DNA from 3 places in the Pseudomonas sp. S3_G06 genome. Region 3 is predicted to be linked to each of the others. Evidence: riboswitches for the same ligand, from Rfam matches in the RefSeq annotation. Region 3 holds a riboswitch; each other region holds the start of a gene.
The links. A riboswitch is a leader RNA that binds a small molecule or an ion and turns the genes downstream of it on or off. The one in region 3 is predicted to bind cobalamin.
Positions count from the first base shown of each region.

Region 1: it holds a riboswitch for cobalamin, as region 3 does, so the genes downstream of both, AB4N47_RS08065 (ABC transporter substrate-binding protein) here and cobO (cob(I)yrinic acid a,c-diamide adenosyltransferase) in region 3, are expected to answer to the same signal.
Region 2: it holds a riboswitch for cobalamin, as region 3 does, so the genes downstream of both, AB4N47_RS11460 (CbtB domain-containing protein) here and cobO (cob(I)yrinic acid a,c-diamide adenosyltransferase) in region 3, are expected to answer to the same signal.

Region 1 is NZ_CP162738.1:1,744,328-1,746,583, forward strand. It holds gene AB4N47_RS08065 (ABC transporter substrate-binding protein) at 1-842, opposite strand, end outside; cobalamin riboswitch at 982-1,175, opposite strand; gene AB4N47_RS08070 (ParD-like family protein) at 1,296-1,523, shown strand; gene map (type I methionyl aminopeptidase) at 1,520-2,256, shown strand, end outside.
Region 2 is NZ_CP162738.1:2,563,647-2,565,902, reverse strand. It holds gene AB4N47_RS11465 (CbtA family protein) at 1-656, opposite strand, end outside; gene AB4N47_RS11460 (CbtB domain-containing protein) at 668-865, opposite strand; cobalamin riboswitch at 989-1,207, opposite strand; cobalamin riboswitch at 1,994-2,205, shown strand.
Region 3 is NZ_CP162738.1:3,386,461-3,388,716, forward strand. It holds gene AB4N47_RS15085 (cobyrinate a,c-diamide synthase) at 1-339, opposite strand, end outside; gene cobO (cob(I)yrinic acid a,c-diamide adenosyltransferase) at 336-947, opposite strand; cobalamin riboswitch at 1,031-1,260, opposite strand; gene AB4N47_RS15095 (hypothetical protein) at 1,424-2,008, shown strand; gene AB4N47_RS15100 (PQQ-dependent sugar dehydrogenase) at 2,075-2,256, shown strand, end outside.

The DNA.
Region 1 (2,256 bases), 1.6 Mb from region 3:
TAGTCGTCCGCCGGGAAACGCCGACGATCCATGCGCGCGATCACCAGAAATGTCGGGTTGGCCTTGGCGATGGTTTCCCAGCCGACGGTCGGCCATTCTTCATCCGACTCGACGACGTTGCGCACGCCGAGGGTGCTGAGCATGAAATCGGGAACGCCTTTGTGCCCGGCCACGAACGGCTCGATGTCCATCTCGGCGCTGGAGAACCACACAAGGGCGCTGACGTCTTTGCGCTGCTGCTTTTTCGCGGTGGCGATCGACTGCGCGAGGCTGGCTTTGAGCTGCTCATTGAGCTGCTCGCCACGCGCCTGCACATCGAAAATCGCTGCGAGCTGGCTCACGGCTTTGTAGATGCTGTCGATGCGAAACGGCGCCAGCCGCGTGCCGTCCGAGCCGACGAGGTTGTCCTTGGCTTCGCAATCGGAGGGCAGCAGATAGGTAGGAATCTTCAGTTCATGAAACTGCTCGCGAGTGCCGACCGCGCCTTGCGGGCCGACCATCCATTCCAGCTCGACGGCAACCAGCTCCGGGCGTTTAGCGATCACCGCTTCGAAACTCGGCTCGTTGTCGGCGAGGCGCTCGATCCTGTCGTTCTGCGCTTTGTATGTGCCCAGCACGTCGTTGAACCACAACGAGGTGCCGACGACTTTGTCGCCCAGGCCCAAGGCATAAAGCATTTCCGTACCGGCCTGGCCGATGGTCACCGTGCGCGCAGGCGCGTGCTGAAAGGTCAGGCTGCTGCCACAGTTTTCCACGGTCAGCGGATACGCAGTCGGCGACGCTTGCGCCAGGGCGCAAAGGCTCAGAGCGGTGAGCAGGGTGGCAACGCGGGGCAGCAGCATGGGGCAGTCTCCAGGGGAACCGTACGGGAGCGGGCGGGTACGGTTGGAAACACACCTCGGGCGCAGTCGTGGAAACTGCGCAAGGCCGGCACGGGGAAAATACGCGCGGCACGATGTCCTTCCCGGACACCCCGCCGGTTAGTCAGTCGCTGTGCCGGCAGGTCTCCTGACTGATGCGTCATCGCCACGCTCCGGCCTTCCCGGGGTTCACCCAGTGGCAGTCGAGGAGCAGGCTCGGCACCTACAGTTGCGGGGGCAGTTCCGATTGATGCTGTGCAAGCATTTCGGATTCCCTATTAATTCCGTGTGGAAACCGGCGGCGGCATGGTAGTCGATTTGCACGGTGGAGGGGGAGGCGAATCTGCCACAGCGTCGATTTTGTCGTCGGCATTGCAATCGGCCGTATGCACTGATTAATATACGTTCCATATACATTTCGTATCGGATACAAATATGGGCATCGTAAAAATTTCAGAGGACATGCACGAGAACCTGCGCATCTCCAGCAACGCCCTCAGCCGCTCGATCAACGCGCAGGCCGAGCACTGGATGCGCATCGGCATGCTCGCCGAGCTGCACCCCAACCTCGACCACAGCGCCATTTGCCGCCTGCTGATCCGCGCCGAACAGAACGGTGGCCTGGATCTGCAACAACTGACTCAGGAAGCCGTCAGCGCATGAGAAACCAGATCAAGATCAACACGCCGGCCGACATCGAAAAATCCCGCGCCGCCGGCAAACTCGCCGCCGAAGTACTGGCGATGCTGGTGCCGCATGTGAAGGCCGGGGTGACCACCGATGAGCTGGACCGGTTGTGCAACGACTACATCGTCAATGTGCAGAAAGCCGTGCCGGCCAACGTCGGTTATCACGGCTTTCCGAAAACCGTCTGCGCGTCGGTCAACGATGTGGTGTGCCACGGCATTCCATCGGGTACGCCATTGAAAGACGGCGACATCGTCAACCTCGACATCGCGGTGATCAAGGACGGCTGGTTCGGCGATACCAGTCGCATGTATGTGGTGGGCGAGGCGACTCCTGAAGCGCAGCACCTGATCAAGACCACTTACGACGCGATGTGCGCGGGCATTCGCGCAGTGAAACCGGGCGCAACGCTGGGCGATATCGGTCATGCGATCCAGAGCCTGGCGGAGGCGGAGGGCTTCAGCGTGGTGCGCGAGTACTGCGGCCATGGCATCGGCAAGGTCTATCACGACGAACCGCAAATCCTGCATTACGGCTTTCCCAATCAAGGGCTGAAGCTCAAGGCCGGGATGATTTTCACCGTGGAACCGATGCTCAATGCCGGCAAACGCCATGTGAAGAACATGCCAGACGGCTGGACCGTGCTGACCAAGGATGGCTCCTTGTCGGCGCAGTGGGAGCATATGGTCGCGGTGACGGAAAACGGGTT
Region 2 (2,256 bases), 820 kb from region 3:
CTGATCAAGCCCAAGGCCAGCCAGAACGCGACGTTGGTCAGCTGCGAAGCGATTTTGAACTGGGTTTCCAGTGCCTCTGGGGCAAGCATCGAATGCACCTGCGGTTGCGGCGCGCCGATCACATGCGGCACGGCGAGAATCGCCACACCGAGAAGCTTCATCAGCCAGTGACGACTGAAGGCGATCAGTGCCAGGCCGACGGCGGTCGAAGCGGCGGTGCCGATCCACCAGATCTGCCGCGAAGCCAGATCGGCAGCCGCAGTGCCCGGCAATTCAGGTGGCAGGCCCAAGGTCGGCGCGAGTACGAACGTCGCGTAACCGGCCAGACCCCAGAGCAGCCCTTGCGAGGTTTTGGTTGGCGCGCGCAAGGTGTACAGGCCGGCGAGCATCAGGGCGAAACCCACCGCCACCACCAGATTACCGCCAGTGGTCGAGACCACGCGCTGCCAGCCGTCTTCCGGCTCCCAGGCTTCGCCATCATGGCTGTGGGCGGCGGTGCCGGCGGCGTGTTCGTGAACTTGCGCGACCGGTTCGGATTTCTCGAAGGTTTCGGCCTGCAGAATCAGTGGCGATACCCAGAAACTCTGCAGCAGGGTCAGCAGCAGGGCGGCCAGCAAGCCGGTGAAGCCTGCGGTTTGCGCAATACGCTTGATCATCTCGGCAAGCCTCAGTGGCACGGGAACGCGGCGCTGTGGCGGGTATCGTGAGCGGCGTTGTGCACCGCTTCGATGTGCGAGAAGCCGGCGAACCAGACCAGACTGGCACCGAGGATCGAGGCGAAGAGGGCGGCGGCCACGCGTTGGCCGAGTGTGGTGCTGCTGGAGATGTGGTCAGTGTGGCTGACGGTATTGCTGATGATCGACATAGCGCTTCCCTCTGAAATGTCAGCGGGTAAACAGAGCGCATGAAAATCCCTGCGAGCCGGGCACGCAGGGATTTCGAACAGCGCCCGCCCACCGCGGGTTTGTTTGTGGTCAGCGGCGCTTGCGCGCGCTGGGTGTTGCGGGCCGGTCTCCGGGCTCGCGAGGGGTTGGCTGGTCGCCGACCTGCAAGCATCACCTTCCCATGCCGGGGCACAGTGGATCTGACGCTTCGCTCGCTTACCGTTGCGGGGGCAGCACCGGACTGACATGGCTTTGAGTAAAGCACATGATTCACCGGTTTCCCGTTTCACCCTGTGAAGGGCACCCGTAACAAGGTGGGCAGGAGAACATGGGTTTGGGTTTTTAGTCAATTTCCGGGGAGTTGTCGGTGCTGCGGTGGGGGGTTTTTCTGATGTTTTTGTGTGTATATCCGTTGCTGCGGTAACGGCTGCTTAGGGTTTCGCCCTTACGGCGACTCACTTTTTTTACAAACGCCTAAAAAAAGTAAGCAAAAAAACGCTTGCTCCTACGTTCGGCCCTCGCAGGCTCGGGTTCCTTCGCTACGGGACTGATCCGGGCGCAGCGGCTCCGGTTTGCTTCGCTGCACCTCCTTGCGCTGTGTTCGACTTCGTCGAACGGTCGCTGCGCTCCCACGCCCGGATCAATCCCTCCACTCAGCCTTCCGACGTCGCCGGTGGATCAAGATCAAGAGCACTCGAGCTTGCGCTCATTGTTGAGTGGGGCGGCTTCGCCGCGGGCAGCTGCGCTGCTTTGCTTTTGCTTTTGTGGGAGCGAGCCTGCTCGCGAAGGCGGCCTGACAGCCGACCTGTTCTTGAAGTGGTACCCAATCCAACTGTAGGAGCCGCCGAAGGCTGCGATCTTTTGATCTGGCTTTTGCTTTTGCTGTTGCTTTTGATCTTTTGCCCCTCCGTAACGAAGGTACCCCGAGCTCCAGCGAGCGGGCCGTACGCCGGGGCAAAGCCTTTTGGTTTCTTTTTTGCTGGGCCGGCACTCCGGCGTTTGAAAAAGGGACTCGCTGTAAGAGCGAAACCATAAGAAGCCGTTACCGCAGCAACGGATATACCCCCAGTTTCAGACTCACCGACCATTGACCCACGACGGACCCATGCGTAGCCTTGCGCTTTCGAGGTTCTTCGGCACTCGCCGAAGCTAAGAAGGGAACGCGGTCAAAGCCGCGGCTGCCCCCGCAACTGTGAACGGTGATGTTCGTTGCCACGCCACTGCCAGCTCAACCGATGAGCCAGCGGGAAGGCGCAATGGACGCCAGGTCTCGCGCCTGAACGCCGTCAGCCAGGAGACCTGCCTCGTCACAGATTCTCACTACAACCGGGCGGGGTGATCCGGTGGCGAATGCTTCCGGCGTGCATGCGCG
Region 3 (2,256 bases):
CACACCGAAGTGGCGCGCCAGATCAGCGCTGGATGGCGTGCCGTCGAACAGGCCCATCACGCCCTCGATCAGAATCAGATCAGCCTCGGCGGCGGCTTCCCACAACAGCCGACGACTTTCCTGCTCGCCGACCATCCACATGTCCAATTGATAGACCGGCGCACCGCTGGCGCGCTCGAGGATCATCGGATCGAGAAAGTCCGGCCCGCATTTGAACACGCGGACCTTGCGCCCCTGATTGCGATGCAAACGGGCGAGTGCGGCGGTGACGGTGGTCTTGCCCTGACCGGAGGCCGGCGCGGCGATCAACACCGCCGGGCAGTGGCGTGGTTGCTTCAAAGTTCGACGCCTTTCTGCGCTTTGATCCCGGCCTGGAAGGCGTGCTTGAGCATGCCCATCTCGGTGACCGTGTCGCCCATCTCGATCATTTCCGGCTTGGCGCCGCGACCGGTGACCACCACGTGTTGCATCGGCGGACGCGCCTGCAAATCGCTGAGCACCTGATCGAGATCGAGGTAGCCGTGCTTGAGGGCGATGTTCAATTCGTCGAGCACCACCAGACCGATCGAAGGGTCGCGCAACAATTCGCGCGAGACTTCCCAAGCGGCGGTCGCCGCGGCGATGTCGCGCTGACGATCCTGGGTTTCCCAGGTAAAGCCTTCACCCATGACGTGGAAACGCACTTGCTCGGGGAAGCGGCGGAAAAACAATTCTTCGCCGGTGCTGTTGCGGCCCTTGATGAACTGCACCACGCCGCACTGCATGCCGTGGCCCATCGCGCGGGCGAGCATGCCGAACGCCGAGCTGCTCTTGCCTTTGCCGTTGCCGGTCAGCACCAGCACCAAGCCACATTCGTCGGGCGAGTTGGCAATGCGTTCGTCGATCACGGCTTTCTTGCGCTGCATGCGCGCCAGATGGCGCTCGTCACGCTCGGGGGAATCAGTCATGGGGGGAGCTCTCCGTTGAGGCTGGATAACGGCGGGCAGGCACAAGAATAGACGGCAAAAAGCCTGGCATCGCCCACCGTGATGCCGCTGAGATGGATCAGGCCGGTCTCCGGGCTCATGAGCGGCGTTTCGCCGGACTGCGCGCCTTCCCGCTTCTTTCGAGGCAGTGGCTCAAGGCGCAGTTTTCACTCATTCACCGTTGCGGGGGCAGCGCCGGGATCGTCGTGGCTTCGCTTGAAGACCACCCTCACCGGCTTCCCTGTTTCACTCTGTCGACGCGGGGCCACAGAGCACCTGAAACAAGCGGCGAAGGTTAGAGGGTTGGGGGTGGAGCGTCAATTGAAGAGGCGCTTTGCGCGCGAATAACTGCCGCTGCTCAATTGTGCAGCGGCAATCTTGTGCCAGACTGTGACAAGTGATATCAAAGAGCCATGCTTTTTTCCAAAAAGCCCACTACAACAATAAGGATGACGACGATGCAAGGCATGATCATCAGCAACCCGCGCCTGGAATTCCTGCGCCCGTTGCTGGAACGCTGGTTTGACTGTATCGATCGCTACAACACCGTTCGCGGCGACAACGACACGCCATATTGGCACGACGAGAAAGCCAATCTCGGCCTGCTCGCGGCAGCGGCGTGGATGGCTGAAATGGTCACGCTGAACGACACGGCCACGCGCAAACAGAACGAAGAAGGCGAACGCAATGCCCGCGCCGACCTGCTGATTGCCGGCGCCGAAGACCGCGCGTTCATTCAGGCCACGCAACGCTGGCCACGGGTCAACAACCTCAACCTGACCCAGGCCCTGCTCGACATCACCGTTGATGCCAAGCGCATCAGCTACGCCAGCGATCTCAAGCTCGGCTGCCTCTTTGTTGCTCCGCAAAAACCTCAGCACAGCGCCAGCCCCGAAGAATTGCAGGACATGGTCGACGACCTGCAAAAGGAACACACCTGCGCCGTGGCCTGGTATTTCCCCTACGCCTATCGCAAATTGCACAGCGACGCGGGCAACTATCATCCGGGCATCGCCGTGCTGTTCAAGGAAGCCCGCGGTTGAGCAGTTGAACCATCGGGCCTGCGCCCTCCTCTATGTTTAGGAATGCATTCATAGGGAAGATCAGCAATGCGCAAGGCCCAACTCGCTCTTATCATCGCCGTCGCAGGCGGGCTCGCCGCCTGCGGTGAAACCTCCAGCCTGCAAGTCTCCGACGGCACCGGTCCGTCACCGAAACTGCCCGAACCGAACAAGACGCTGATCCCGACAGTGAACATCGCCCCGGCGGTGGGCTGGCCGGACGGCGCGAA